DNA from 2 places in the Vibrio diazotrophicus genome. Region 1 is predicted to be linked to the other one. Evidence: predicted binding sites of a transcription regulator. Region 1 holds the regulator's gene; the other holds the start of a gene.
The links. Region 1 encodes MetJ, which represses methionine synthesis genes. Its sites were predicted from a motif close to TTAGACNTNTANANGTCTAA; they were not measured.
Positions count from the first base shown of each region.

Region 2: the regulator MetJ is predicted to act here: its motif matches at 5,601-5,620, upstream of metK (methionine adenosyltransferase).

Region 1 is NZ_CP151842.1:218,066-226,110, reverse strand. It holds gene AAGA51_RS01005 (malic enzyme-like NAD(P)-binding protein) at 81-1,358, shown strand; gene metJ (met regulon transcriptional regulator MetJ) at 1,491-1,808, opposite strand; gene AAGA51_RS00995 (O-succinylhomoserine (thiol)-lyase) at 2,099-3,265, shown strand; gene AAGA51_RS00990 (bifunctional aspartate kinase/homoserine dehydrogenase II) at 3,265-5,676, shown strand; gene metF (methylenetetrahydrofolate reductase) at 5,953-6,840, shown strand; gene zapB (cell division protein ZapB) at 6,930-7,172, opposite strand; gene glpX (class II fructose-bisphosphatase) at 7,494-8,045, shown strand, end outside.
Region 2 is NZ_CP151842.1:2,856,329-2,864,373, reverse strand. It holds gene gshB (glutathione synthase) at 1-837, opposite strand, end outside; gene rsmE (16S rRNA (uracil(1498)-N(3))-methyltransferase) at 850-1,581, opposite strand; gene AAGA51_RS13155 (endonuclease) at 1,868-2,569, opposite strand; gene AAGA51_RS13150 (SprT family zinc-dependent metalloprotease) at 2,706-3,209, opposite strand; gene AAGA51_RS13145 (DUF2189 domain-containing protein) at 3,339-4,136, opposite strand; gene metK (methionine adenosyltransferase) at 4,369-5,523, opposite strand; gene tkt (transketolase) at 5,840-7,837, shown strand.

The DNA of each region.
Region 1 (8,045 bases):
TCTCACTTATCATAACTATGAAGACCCATTGACATACTCTAGAATGAGTGGCCTTAACAAAAACAATAAGGCTCCACCAAATGTCCAATAATGATCGCCATGAACTCAACGAGGAAGAAGCTTTTCGTCAGCAAGCCCTCGACTACCACGCTCTGCCAATTCCAGGCAAAATTGCCATCGCTCTCACAAAACCAGCAGATTCAGCAAAAGACTTAGCACTCGCCTACAGCCCTGGTGTTGCAGAACCTGTTCGCGAAATCGCACAGAACGTTGATAACGTTTATAAATACACAGCAAAAGGCAATACCGTCGCCGTTATTTCTAACGGTACCGCCATTCTTGGTTTAGGTAATCTTGGACCGATGGCTTCAAAGCCAGTTATGGAAGGTAAAGCTTTGCTGTTCAAACGTTTTGCAAACCTAGATTCCATCGATATCCAAGTAAAACACCGCACTATCGATGAATTTGTTGATACCGTAGCCAACATTGCTGATACCTTTGGCGGTATCAACCTAGAAGATATTAAAGCACCTGACTGTTTTGAAATTGAACGTCGCCTGATTGAACGTTGTGATGTACCCGTCTTCCACGATGACCAACACGGTACTGCGATTGTTACGGCAGCAGGCATGCTTAACGCGATTGAACTGCAAGGCAAAGAACTCAACGAATGTACTATTGTTTGTCTAGGCGCAGGTGCAGCGGCTGTCGCGTGTATGGAGCTGCTGATTAAATGTGGTGCTATGCGTGAAAAGATCTACATGCTTGACCGTAAAGGCGTCATCCACACTCGTCGCGATGACATCAATGAATACAAACAGTTATTTGCCAATAACACAGACAAACGTACGTTGGAAGATGTGATTAAAGGCGCTGATCTGTTCTTAGGCGTTTCAGGCCCTAACCTACTGACGGCTGATGAACTCAAATTGATGGCGGATAAACCTGTAGTGTTTGCTTGTTCAAACCCAGATCCAGAAATCAAACCTGCACTGGCCCATGCTGTGCGTGACGATTTGATTATGGGTACAGGCCGAAGCGACTATCCAAACCAAGTTAACAACGTGCTTTGTTTCCCATTTATTTTCCGTGGTGCGTTAGACGTGCGCGCGAAAGTGATCAACGATGAAATGAAACTGGCAGCAGTTGCAGCCATTCGCGAGTTAGCGAAAGAGCCTGTGCCTGAAGAAGTGTTAAAAGCCGCTGGTGTTGATACATTAAGTTTTGGCACAGAATACATTATTCCTAAACCAATGGACCCACGCTTACTTCCTCGTGTGGCAAGAGCTGTGGCTCAAGCGGCTATTGATTCTGGTGTTGCACGTATCGAGATGCCAGAAAACTACATGGCGAACTAGTTTTGAGCCTAGTGGTTTAATTACTCGCTAATGCCACTTGCTAATGCATTGCATCAAAAAAGCCCTGATTCGTATCAGGGCTTTTTATATCTATCTGCACAATTAGGCGTAAAAACAGATTATCGACAACAATTAGTCGTCGTAAGCCTCGAATTCGATACCCATTTCAGTCATTAACGCTTTCACTTCAGCTGGAATATCATCCGGACGGTCTTTACGCAGGTCTTCATCCGTTGGTAGCGGCTGGCCTGTATATGCGTGCAAAAACGCCTCACATAAAAGCTCACTGTTGGTCGCATGACGCAGGTTATTGATTTGGCGGCGAGTACGCTCATCTGTGAGAATTTTCAATACCTTAAGAGGAATTGATACGGTAATTTTTTTCACCTGCTCACTTTTCTTCCCATGCTCTGCATAGGGGCTAATATATTCACCGTTCCAGTCTGCCATTGCGCACCTTCATTGTTCGAATTCGAGTAATAATTCCAAAGGCTAGATTTTAGCGGGATTTACCGCCATAAGCAAAGACATATAGACGTCTAGAAGTGTTGACGTCTTTAAATAAGATAAGTAAAGTATGATGCAATTCCCCAATATAGACGAACACATGTATTCTTACTGTAAATTTGGATGTCTATACACAAACTAATTGTAGTTGCAGTTAAGTGACAAGCGAGTCAGCAACAATGCAGCTTCAAATAGGACGGGTATATTTAAGAGTCTTAGGAAAGGAAACACTCATGACCAAACGTAAGTCAGCTACCATCGCCGTTCGTACCGGAATCGAATCAGATACTCAATACCACGCGGTCGTTCCACCCATTTATCTCTCGACTAACTACGGCTTTCCTGCGTTTGGCGAAGTTCCACAATATGACTATACCCGCTCTGGCAACCCTAACAGAGGTCTGCTAGAAAAAGCGTTATACGAATTAGAGAGCGGTGAGGGTGCAGTAGTGACCAACTGCGGCACTTCAGCTTTAAACTTGCTTGCGTCAACGTTTCTTAGTCCTAACGACTTAATTATCGCTCCTCATGATTGCTATGGCGGAACTTACCGTTTATTCAACACCCGTTCGAATAAAGGCGACTTCAAAGTTCAGTTTGTTGATCAATCGGATCAGCAAGCACTTGCAGCAGCATTGGCGAAAAAACCAAAACTGGTGTTGTTAGAAACACCTTCTAATCCACTAGTGCGAGTGGTTGATATCGAACAAATCTGCCAGCAAGCAAAAGCGGTTGGTGCTTTAGTGGCGGTAGACAATACTTTCTTAACCCCTATATACCAACAGCCCCTGACACTGGGCGCTGATTTTGTCATTCACTCTACGACTAAATTTATCAATGGTCACTCAGATGTGATTGGTGGTGTCGTGATCAGTAAAACCAAGGCTCATGCTGAAGAGCTTGCTTGGTGGGGGAACTGTATTGGCGCTACGGGAACACCGTTTGACAGCTATATGACACTGCGTGGTATTCGCACCCTAGGTGCACGCATGCGTGTGCATGAAGAAAGCTCTCTGCAAATTTTGGATTATTTGAAATCTCAATCATTGATTAAAACCATATACCACCCTAGCCTACCAGAGCACCCAGGGCATGAGATTGCGAAGAAACAGCAGCTTGGTTTTGGTTCAATGCTCAGTTTTGAATTTGCAGGTAGCTTCGATCAACTAAAATTCTTTGTGGGAGAGTTAAAACTCTTCTCACTCGCTGAATCTCTTGGTGGTGTGGAAAGTTTAATTTGTCACCCAGCGAGTATGACTCATCGCGCTATGGGCGAAGCTGCTCTTGCTGAAGCAGGTATTTCGCATCTGTTATTGCGTTTATCGATTGGCTTAGAAGATGCTTCTGATCTTATCGCTGATTTGGATCAGGCCTTTACCAAAGCTAAGGAGAAGTTTTAATGACGGTTTCACGCCAACTACATAAATTTGGTGGCAGTAGCTTAGCGGATCCTGAATGTTATTTACGCGTAGCGAACATTCTTAAAGAGTACTCACAACCTGAAGATTTAGTGGTTGTTTCAGCGGCAGGCAAAACAACCAACCGCTTGATTGCATTTTTAGAAGCATTGAACAAAGACGGCCGTGTGGCCCATGAAACATTGCAATCACTGCGTCAGTTTCAATGCAAATTGGTTGAAGACTTACTGGAAGGTGAAGTCGCAGATAACTTGTTGACGCAAGTGAATGGCGAATTCATTCGCTTAGGCGAACTGACGGCTCCGTTGTCAAAAGCGGAGCAAGCCGCTGTTCTCGGCCACGGTGAAGTATGGTCTGCTCGTCTGTTAGCGGCGTTACTCAACCAAAACAGCTTACCTGCAGTTTCTCAAGACGCTCGTGAATTTCTTCGTGCAGAAGCAGGTACGCAACCAGAAGTGGATCGCTCACGCTCTTATCCACTTATTAAGAAAGTACTGGCGCAGCATGCACATCATCGCATCGTGATTACCGGTTTTATGGCGCAGAATGACAATGGCGATACTGTACTGCTTGGACGTAATGGCTCTGACTACTCAGCAACAGTTATTGGTGCTTTAGCCGATGTTTCTCGTGTCACAATTTGGAGTGACGTTGCCGGTGTTTATAGCGCAGACCCTCGCATCGTAGCGAATGCTTGTCTGCTGCCTCTGCTGCGTTTAGATGAAGCGAATGAACTGGCTCGCCTTGCCGCTCCTGTGTTACACAGCCGCACATTACAACCCGTAGCTCAAAGTGCAATGGATCTTCAACTGCGCTGTAGCCATAAGCCAGAGTCCGGTTCAACCAAAATTGAACGTGTATTAGCCTCTGGCCGTGGTGCTAAAATCATCACCTCATTGGATGAAGTGCTGCTGATTGAACTGGAATTCGGTCACGGACATGATTTCGCCCGCATTTACGATGAGACACTTGAGAAGCTAAAACGCGAGCAACTTGAACCTCTCGCATTTGAAGCCCAAGCAGACCAGCACCAACTCCGCTTGGCTTATACCGCAGAGATCGCGTCGGGTGCTTTGTCATATCTGCAAGACATTGCGACTGCTGCAGATATAAAACTGAGAGAAGGCTACACCTTAGTCGGTGCTGTCGGTGCTGGCGTCACCAAAAATCCAAATCACAGTTACGGTTTCTACCAACAGTTGAAAAATGCACCCGTTGAATTTATCTGCGAAGCCGAGTCAGAACTGAGCTTAGTGGCGGTACTCCGCCAAGCGCCAGTAGAGAAACTCGTCGTCGGTGTACACAATCAGATTTTCCAAGCTCAGAAACGCGTAGCACTTGTTCTATGCGGGAAAGGCAACATCGGTTCTAGCTGGCTGAAGCTGTTTGCAGAACAGAAAGAAGAACTCGAAAAGCGTCGCGGAATGAACTTTGAACTGGTCGCGGTCGTGGACAGTCAGACTTACTGGTTTGATCCACAAGGTATAGACCCTGAGACAGTGCTGAATCGTTACCACGATGAAGCGATCCCGAATGAGGACAATAGCTGGCTGTACAAAGTTGGCAAACTGCAAGGCTACGACGATGCTATTGTGCTGGATGTGACTGCAAGTAAAGTTCTGGCTAACCAGTATCTGGATATCGCAGAGCAAGGCATGCACCTTATCTCCGCCAATAAGGTAGCGGGCTCCGCATCGACTGAATACTACAACCAAGTGAAAGATGCCTTTGCAAAGATCAGCCGTCACTGGTTGTACAACGCAACGGTAGGCGCTGGTTTGCCTATTAACCACACTGTTCGTGATTTACGAGAGAGTGGCGATGACATTACTGCCTTGTCAGGTATTTTCTCTGGCACTTTGTCTTGGCTGTTTCAACAATACGATGGCTCAATTCCGTTTAGTGAGCTGGTTGATCTCGCATGGCAGCAAGGGCTGACTGAACCGGACCCACGTAACGACTTAGACGGTTCAGACGTCATGCGTAAGCTGGTTATCCTTGCCCGAGAATCCGGTCTAGACGTTGAGCCTCAGAGCATTCGCGTTGAGTCTTTGGTTCCAGAAGAACTGCGCGATATCTCGTTGGATGATTTCCTCGACAACAGTCAGTTACTCAATGAACGATTAGCTGAGCGTCTGGCTAAAGCGCAAAAGCAGGACAAAGTGCTTCGCTATGTTGCTCGTCTGGAAAAAAACGGTAAAGCAAGCGTCGGCGTTGAAGCTCTGGAAAAAGATCACCCACTGGCGAACTTATTGCCTTGTGACAACATCTTCGCTATCGAAAGCCGATGGTATAAAGACAATCCGCTGGTCATTCGCGGGCCTGGGGCTGGTCGAGAAGTGACTGCTGGAGCAATTCAGTCTGACCTCAACCTACTTTCCAGCTTCTTATAACTTTATAAAACTCGCCGTAACTGGCGAGTTTTATTGTTTATAGCTAGCAAACTCTCTCAAGCCAGAATATCACTCGAAGTTGTCGGCTTTTGATATGAAATATCAACTTTTGGAGTTTAAAAGAGTTGAATTGGCTTCACGATCAACATGAGAAAAATTCATAATAGTTAAGTTGACATTAAAACGTATTCAATACATTCTGTAGCCATATAGACGTCTAAACGTCAATCTAAACGAATATCAGCGTTTGTAGTGCAAGCTACAAGGAGAAAAAAGATGGGATACACACACGCAGGCCATATCGACGCTTTAAATCAGAATATTTCTGAACTTTCTAACATTAATGTGTCTTTTGAGTTTTTTCCGCCTAGTTCAGAAAAAATGGAAGAAACCTTGTGGAACTCTGTACACCGTCTAAAAACTCTTCAACCAAAGTTTGTCTCTGTTACCTATGGTGCAAACTCTGGTGAACGTGACCGTACCCACTCGATCATCAAAGCAATCAAGGAGCAAACTGGCCTTGTTTCTGCGCCACACTTGACCTGTATTGACGCTTCTCGTGAAGAACTGATCAACATCGCTGATGATTACTGGGCAAACGGCATTCAAAACATTGTGGCCCTGCGAGGTGACATTCCTCCTGGCGGTGGCAAACCTGAAATGTACGCATCCGATCTGGTTGAGTTACTGAAATCTCGCCACGATTTTGATATCTCAGTAGCGGCATTTCCAGAGGTACACCCTGAAGCAAAAAGTGCTCAAGCGGATTTACTGAACCTGAAACGCAAAGTCGATGCAGGTGCAAACCGTGCCATTACTCAGTTCTTCTTCGATGTAGAAAGCTACCTGCGTTTTCGTGACCGCTGTGTAGCGGCAGGCATTGATGTGGAAATCGTACCGGGTATTCTGCCAGTATCTAACTTTGCTCAAGCATCTCGCTTTGCTGCACAAAACAATGTGAAAGTACCAAGCTGGATGGCAAAACAATTCGAAGGTTTGGAAGATGATCCTGTGACACGCCAGCTAGTAGGTGCAAGTCAGGCAATTGATATGGTTCGTGTTCTTTCACGCGAAGGCGTAAAGGACTTCCATTTCTATACGCTAAACCGTGCAGAAATGACTTATGCGCTTTGCCATACTTTAGGTGTTCGCCCTACTCGCTAACATCAAACAAAGCTGTTCTAACTGGATATTCGAAACATAAAAAAACGCCGATAATCTTCGGCGTTTTTTTGTTTGTGAAAAGCGTAGGCTTATTCCACATCATCCATTTTGCCAAGCAGGTTACGGATGCGTTCTTGCCATTGGTCGTGCTCTTGTTGAATTTGTTGTGCTTTTTGAATAGAAGCTTCGTGGTTTGCTTTTAACTCATTCGCTTCTTCTACTAGCTTTTGCTTCTCTTCTTTAAGCTCTTCAACTTCCATTTGCAGTAGAGCGATTGTGTCAACCGCAGTTTGAATTTTTGCTTCTAGTTGTTCTAGTACTTCAAAAGACATGGTACTTACCCTTTATTGATTCGGTTGCAATGGACAAAACGTCACTGATTGCCCCATTCTACTCAGCCCAGCCCAGAGAAACACTCACTATATTCGATCTTTTTCGCTATTCGCTTAAAAAAACAGCGCAATTTTACCTAACGCTAACTTTCATCTAAGAAAGTGACTACAGCTCGATCGGAATACGCCCAGTAACGTGTTAAATCTCACTATCTTTTGATCCAATACAACTCTCTGCTAGGCTAATTAGCAAACGTTTTCCTACTATTATGTTAGAATGCCGCCCAAAATTATCCCCTATCGTTCTGAGTTGGAGTGAAAATGAAACGTGATTTAGCAATGGCTTTTTCCCGAGTCACAGAAGGTGCTGCACTAGCCGGTTATAAATGGCTTGGTCGTGGCGATAAAAATGCTGCTGATGGCGCAGCCGTAGAAGTCATGCGTACACTACTGAATCAAACAGAAATCCAAGGCGAAATTGTTATTGGTGAAGGGGAAATCGACGATGCTCCTATGTTGTTCATCGGTGAAAAAGTTGGTTTAGGTGGTGATGAAGTCGATATCGCCGTTGACCCAATCGAAGGCACTCGTATGACGGCGATGGGACAATCGAATGCACTAGCGGTACTTGCGGCTGGCGAAAAAGGCAGTTTCTTGAAAGCGCCAGATATGTACATGGAAAAACTGGTTGTTGGTCCGGGTGCGAAAGGCTGTATCGATCTGAATAAACCGCTAAAAGAAAACTTAGAAAACATTGCTCAAGCTTTAGGTAAATCACTTGATACGCTTGTTGTTACAACGCTTGCAAAACCTCGCCACGACGCGGTAATAGCGGAAATGCAGCAAATGGGTGTTCGTGTATTTGCTGTGCCA
Region 2 (8,045 bases), 690 kb from region 1:
CAGCTTGTCTCCAATCACATCTAAGCCTACAAAAATTAGACCCTTTTCTTTCAGTGTTGGTGCCACGGCAAGTGCAATTTTTTTATCAGTTTCACTCAGTGGACGAGGTTCACCACGACCGCCTGCTGCCAAGTTACCGCGCGTTTCCCCTTGTGCTGGAATACGAGCTAAACAGTAAGGCATTGGCTCACCGTCTACAACCAGAATACGCTTGTCGCCATTGCTAATATCTGGAACGAAGGTTTGCGCCATACAGTAGTTTTGGCCGTGATTAGTCAGTGTTTCGATAATCACAGAGACGTTTGGATCGCCTTCTTTCACTCGGAAAATTGATGCACCGCCCATACCATCTAGCGGTTTTAAGATCACATCACCATGTTGCTCTCTGAATTGCTTAATTTTTTCCGCTTTACGAGTCACGATTGTAGTTGGAGTCAGCTCTGGGAACCATGCAGTAAACAGTTTTTCGTTACAGTCACGAAGACTCTGTGGTTTGTTGACGATCAGCGTACCTTCATCTTCTGCACGCTCTAGAATGTAAGTTGCGTAAATGTATTCAGTATCAAAAGGTGGATCTTTACGCATTAATACAGCATCTAGCTCAGATAACTGAATAGTTTGCTCTGATTTGAACTCGTACCAACCGTTTGGATCTTCTTTCAGTGTGACGATTTTTGTATCAGCGATAGCCACACCTTGATCTAAGTGTAGATCATTCATCTCCATATAATGAATTTCATAGCCGCGACGTTGTGCTTCTAACATCATCGCGAAGCTAGAATCTTTCTTGATATTAATGGATGAAATAGGGTCCATTACGATGCCGAGTTTAATCATTGGAAGTCTCCGTTATCCAAGATCGCCAAAACGAACTTGTAAAGCTGTAATTGCGGTTAACGCTGCGGTTTCTGTACGCAGGACGCGAGGTCCAAGCAACGTTTCTTCGAAGTTGTATTTGGTGGTCATATCGATTTCTTTTTCAGAAAGACCACCTTCCGGACCGATTAATAGACGCACTTTAGTAACCGGTTCAGGAAGTGTATTAATTGAGTATTGAGCGCGAGGGTGCAGGTTGAGTTTCAGTGCATCACTTGGCTCTGCACACCACTGTTCTAATTCCATCACAGGACGAATTTCGGGTACCACGTTTCGACCACACTGCTCACAAGCGCTGATGGCGATTTTTTGCCATTGCTGAAGTTTCTTCTCAAAGCGTTTTTCATCCAGTTTAATGCCACATCGCTCTGACAATAGTGGAGTGATAGTGTTTACACCCAACTCAACAGATTTCTGAATGGTGAACTCCATTTTGTCGCCACGCGAAATCACTTGCCCTAAATGCAAATCAAGTGGTGATTCGCTGCTGGATTCGACACGTTCTGTAACTTCAACCGTCACATGTTTTTTGCCACTTTCGCTGATGACTGCTGGAAACTCTGCACCGCTACCATCAAACAGAAGAATTTCTTGTCCTTCTTTCATGCGCAGTACTCGACCAATGTGGTTTGCTGCATCATCGTCGAGGTTAATTTTGCCTAACTGCGTAATGGGCTGCGGATGATAGACACGGGGAATGCGCATGTGTTGTTTCCTAATCAAAATATACTCTTCCTACTTGAAGCAGCAGCGGTGTTGACTACGTTCGTTCACCTCAATCACATAGTTTATCTATGCTCATGGGGATTCACTCACTTGCCGCCAACCTGCAACTTCAAGTAGCTTGAGTATTGCTATTCAATAGTGTGGGATATCTCGCATCTAACATGGATGCTTTGTGCCGAAAAAACAAGGGGGAAATGTGAATCCCCCCTCATTTATCGGTCTGGGTTTATATGTCTAGATAGGTTCTGATAGTTATCGTCAGGCTTTACTTTGAGCACTGTTCATAGACAAATGGGTTTCTGTTGCCTTGAACTTTGAATATTCGCCTTTCTCTTTCGCATTCCCACTCATCGACAGGGTAGGTTTTGTTCCATGCTTGCATAAGTTTGGTTTGCGAGTTTGACAGTTTAAATCCGTGTTCGTTGCTCATGTAAAGATAGGTTCGTGCAATTGCGCCTCTGGCTCTTGCTGGTGGCATTGCTCTGCGTTGTTTGAAATCGACCTGCATTTCGCATTGGCCATAAGTGACGCCTGAAGTTCCATTCCATTGGCTAAAGTTGAAGTTGGAACGATCACCGTTCACTTCACCAATCGCTGGCGTTAAGTTGTGCAGATCTGCTTCCATGCGGCGAAACACTGCATCGCTGTTGCTACAGAGTTTACGTCCGCCTTCTTGCCAGCATTGACGCTGGTGGCCAAATTGCCAGGCAGGCACTACGTGCTCCCATTCAATTCGGCTAGCTCGAGTTTGTTGTTTGCGGACTTTATATCCACAACTCTCCAAGTCAGGAATGCCTTTCTTACCCTGCCACGAAATGTCGCAGCCGCAGTAAAAAGAGGTTGGGTGATCTTTATAAATTTTCAGAGCTTCGTTTTTAGCGCTGGAAAAAGAGCTTGGAAAATCGGCGTAAGAAGTGTGAGAAACAAGCAGCAAAGCTGCTGTCAGCAGAAAGCGATAATTAAGCATATGTTGGACTGTATTTTATTGTTTTTTACAGTCTAACATTCTCTAAGTTGAAATCTAGTTGAGAAATCTATCGCTATTTTCGGTTAAAAATATCCGAGTGACTCGCAGTTGGTTGGCCGCGACTTTTCATTCGCACTTATCCGGTGAGCTGAATGCCAGTAAAGGTGAGCGTTTGTTTGCACTGTTGGCAGCGGTAAGTGGCCTGTTTACGCAATACTTTATTGTGGCGACGGACGGATAGAGGATATTGGCTACAGGAGCATTGGTAGGCAAAGGTTTTTCCCTGAACCGATTCAACAGACATCTTATGGGTGGTTTCAGCAGGTAAATTGAATACTTGATTCATGACTGCTTGCCACTCAGCACCATGAGGCTTTACACGGCCATAGATAGCATAAGTGATGAGATGGGCGATTTCATGAGGAATGACTTCATTGAGAAAAGCTTGTTGATTTTCTTTGAACAACACTGGATTCAAACGTATCTCCCACAATTGTAAATACGCTTTTCCAGCAGCCTTTCCTCTCAGTCGGTAGCTGATTTCTGGCAGGTCGAACTGGCGTTTGAAGTATCGAGAAGTGATGTCTACACACTTTTTTACTTGTGATAATGCTTGGTATTGCAGTTGAAAATCGGTCAAGTCTGGCTCCAAAAAATATCCCCACTATTACCTATTGAATCAGGTAATAGCGGGGAGATTATAACATCAAACCTCTTTTTATCATTGAGTAGAACTTCGAGCCAAGATGATAAAAAGAAGGAGGAGACCCTATGGTTGATGTTTTCTCTTAATCGTTGCTTGGTAACCATGCCATGTGGCATATCCGAGTATCGGCATAGTAAAGAGCATGCCGATTCCGTAAGTTGCAAAGCCGATTAAAATACCGCCGCAGATAATTGCAGCCCAGACAATCATGGCTGAGATGTTGGATTTTACTGCGTTAAAACTGCTGAAAATGGCTGTCATCACATCGACACGTCTTTCCATCATTAAAGGAATTGAAAACGCGGAGATGCTGAAAATGACACTGGCAATAATGAAGCCAATAAGAGAGCCGATGACTAAGAATGGGAGGAAGTCGGTCAGTGGTGCTCCTTGTACCGATGGATAGAGTGCGTGCAAGAGTGCAGCGATTCTCATCCAGAAAATCATCGCAACAGCCAGTGCGACCGCAAACATCCACTGTGATGTGCTATTACGCGTAATGGCTTTCATTGAATGTAATAAGCTACTTTCTTTGCCTCGTTCTCGTTGCCAAGCTGCATCATAAAGGCCAAGTGCTAGGAAAGGGCCAATTAACATGTAAACCACGAGAGCGGGCATCACGACAAGATGAGTGCCTTGCCATTGAATAAGCAGAACAATGCCAACAGCAGCAGCCATAAAGCAGAGTCCATAAAATGCGCTGATTAAAGGTAAGCGAATAAAGTCGTGTAAGCCAAGAGCAAGCCAGTGAAGAGGTGCGGAGATTTCCACTTTATTGCAAGGCAGTGTGCGAGCATATTCCTGATGACTGACTTCTTTGTCTTTTTGCTTGAAGTCAGAAGGGTCTATTGTACGAGGCATAAATCCTCCCAAAACAATATGGCAGTGAATTAAAAAATGGGTTTTCCTAGTTTTTCTAAGAAAACGACCGAGTTCCTGTAACATTTTATTAACTATTACTTTGTTAACTATTGTAGATAAGGTTGGAAAATACAAATCGCCAGATGGAAATTTAAACCGCAACTGATTTAGATACGTTGAAAAAGAAAAGCCCCCGCCAGTTGGCGAGGGCTTGTCAGTAAAGCATTTCGAATTACTTGATGTTTGCGAAATCGCGTAGTAATTCAACTTTGTCAGTTGCTTCCCAAGGGAATTCTTCACGGCCAAAGTGACCGTAAGCAGCTGTTTTCTTATAGATAGGTTGAAGTAGGTTCAACATCTCTTGCAGACCGTATGGACGTAGGTCGAAGAATTGGCGAACTGCTTCGATGATGATGTCGTGAGACACTTTTTCAGTACCGAATGTTTCAACCATGATAGATGTTGGATCTGCAACACCGATAGCGTATGAAAGTTGGATTTCACAACGATCAGCCATACCAGCAGCGACAATGTTTTTCGCTACGTAGCGCGCTGCGTATGCTGCAGAACGGTCAACTTTTGATGGATCTTTACCAGAGAATGCACCGCCACCGTGACGAGCTGCACCGCCGTAGGTATCAACAATGATCTTGCGACCAGTCAAACCACAGTCACCCATTGGGCCACCGATTACGAAACGGCCAGTTGGGTTGATGAAGAATTTAGTTTGTTTGCTCAACCATTCCGCAGGAAGTACAGGTTTGATGATCTCTTCCATCACTGCTTCACGTAGATCTGGAGTAGAGATTGAATCACAGTGTTGAGTTGAAAGAACGACTGCATCGATACCAACAATCTTACCTTGATCGTATTGGAAAGTTACCTGAGATTTTGCATCTGGACGTAACCAAGGTAGCGTGCCGTTTTTACGAACTTCAGCTTGTTTTTGAACAAGTAGGTGAGAGTATGTAATTGGTGCAGGCATCAATACGTCAGTTTCGTTTGTTGCGTAACCGAACATGATACCTTGGTCACCTGCGCCTTGCTCTTTAGGATCAGCTTTATCTACACCTTGGTTTATGTCTGGAGACTGTTTACCAATGGTGTTTAGAACTGCACATGAGTTAGCATCGAAGCCCATATCTGAATGGACATAACCGATTTCACGAACAGTTTCACGCGTTAGCTCTTCAATATCAACCCATGCTGAAGTTGTGATCTCACCACCGACCATAACCATGCCAGTTTTTACGTAAGTTTCACAAGCAACACGTGCTTTAGGATCTTGTTCCAAAATGGCATCTAGGACCGCATCTGAGATTTGGTCTGCGATTTTATCCGGATGTCCCTCTGATACTGATTCAGAAGTAAACAGGTGTTTAGCCATGGTAGCTCCATATAAATAGTCAAAAAGTAGGGAAACAGATTTTTCACTACTTTGAAAAATGGTTATTATGTAGGTGTTTCTACATCTAGACGGCTATTTTAGTTTTCAATGCTTAAATTACAAGCTCTTTTTTACTTTTAGATATAACTAAACGTTCACGTGTGTTCTTTCTTTAACTTGCAACCTTATCCGTGCACATCCGACAAAATTGCTTCAACGGTCAAGTAAACGATTGCAGTGATCTAGGGGCTTTGTAACAATACCACCCATTATAGATGGGTATATTTCACTTCGCTTAAATCAATCAGGAGCTGACATGGCGTCTCGCAAACAATTGGCAAATGCAATCCGTGCTCTGAGCATGGACGGTGTTCAAAAAGCTAACTCTGGCCACCCAGGTGCCCCAATGGGTATGGCGGATATCGCTGAAGTACTTTGGCGTTCGCACCTAAACCACAACCCACAAAACCCTAACTGGGCTGACCGCGACCGTTTCATCCTTTCTAACGGTCATGGCTCGATGCTGATTTACTCACTGCTTCACCTGACTGGTTACGAGCTTTCAATCGATGACCTTAAAAACTTCCGTCAGCTTCATTCTAAAACTCCGGGTCACCCTGAGTACGGTTACGCACCGGGTGTTGAAACTACGACTGGTCCTCTAGGTCAAGGTATCACTAACGCTGTGGGTATGGCGCTGGCTGAGAAAGCACTTGCTGCTCAGTTCAACAAAGAAGGCCATGAGATTGTTGACCACTACACGTACGCGTTCATGGGCGACGGCTGTATGATGGAAGGTATCTCACACGAGGCGTGTTCTCTTGCAGGTACTTTAGGTCTGGGCAAACTGATTGCATTCTGGGATGACAACGGTATCTCTATCGATGGTCATGTTGAAGGTTGGTTCGCTGACGATACGCCAAAACGTTTTGAAGCGTACGGCTGGCACGTTATTCCTGCGGTTGATGGTCACGATGCTGATGCAATCAATGCAGCGATTGAAGCGGCGAAAGCAGAAACATGTCGTCCTACTCTAATTTGTACAAAAACCATCATCGGTTTTGGTTCTCCAAACAAAGCAGGCTCTCACGACTGTCACGGTGCTCCACTAGGCGCAGATGAAATCCAAGCTGCACGTGAATTCCTCGGTTGGGAACACGCACCATTTGAAATCCCTGCAGATATCTACGCGAACTGGGATGCAAAAGAAGCAGGCGCAGCAAAAGAAGCAGCATGGGAACAAAAATTCGCAGCGTACGCAGCGGCATACCCAGAGCTAGCGGCAGAATTCAAACGTCGCGTGAACGGCGAACTTCCTGCTGAATGGGAAGAGAAAGCAAACGCGGTTATTGCTGAGCTTCAAGCAAATCCAGCCAACATTGCATCACGTAAAGCGTCTCAAAACGCACTAGAAGCATTCGGTAAAATGCTACCTGAATTCATGGGCGGCTCGGCTGACCTTGCACCTTCAAACCTCACCATGTGGTCTGGCTCTAAGTCAATCACACCAGAAGATGCATCAGGCAACTACATCCACTACGGTGTTCGTGAATTCGGTATGACGGCTATCATGAACGGTATCGCGCTACACGGCGGTTTCGTTCCTTACGGCGCAACCTTCCTGATGTTCATGGAATACGCACGTAACGCACTGCGTATGGCAGCACTGATGAAAGTGCAAAACATCCAAGTGTACACGCACGACTCTATCGGTCTTGGCGAAGATGGTCCAACTCACCAACCAGTTGAGCAAACGGCTTCTCTACGTCTAACTCCAAACATGAGCACATGGCGTCCATGTGACCAAGTCGAATCAGCAGTCGCTTGGAAACTGGCTATCGAGCGTAAAGATGCGCCTACTGCGCTTATCTTCTCTCGTCAAAACCTAGCACAGCAAGCTCGTTCAGCAGAGCAAGTAGCTGACATCGCTAAGGGTGGTTACATCCTGAAAGATTGTGCAGGCAAACCTGAGCTAATCCTGATTGCAACAGGCTCTGAAGTTGAATTGGCTGTAAAAGCGGCTGAGCAACTTACCGCTGAAGGCAAACAAGTACGTGTTGTTTCAATGCCATCAACAGACGCATTCGACAAGCAAGACGCAGCTTACCGTGAAGCAGTACTTCCTGCTGACGTAACTGCACGTATCGCTATCGAAGCAGGTATCGCGGATTACTGGTACAAGTACGTTGGCCTAAACGGCAAAATCATCGGTATGACCACATTCGGTGAGTCTGCACCAGCAGACCAACTGTTCAAGATGTTCGGTTTCACTGTTGAAAACGTGGTTGAGAAAGCGAAAGAGTTGATTAAGTAAGTTAAACTTTTTAAATAAAAAACGAGCCTTAGAGCTCGTTTTTTCATGGATAAAATACTTTAAATTCACATTTTTCGAGAAGTTAATCTATTATTAAATGAAATAATGACTTATAAAGGCGAGTAAGAAATGGGTTTTTCCTCACTCTAAGATGTTAAAATTTAACTATATCACGTCACTAATTGTTTGTAAGCATTTTGGTTTTTTG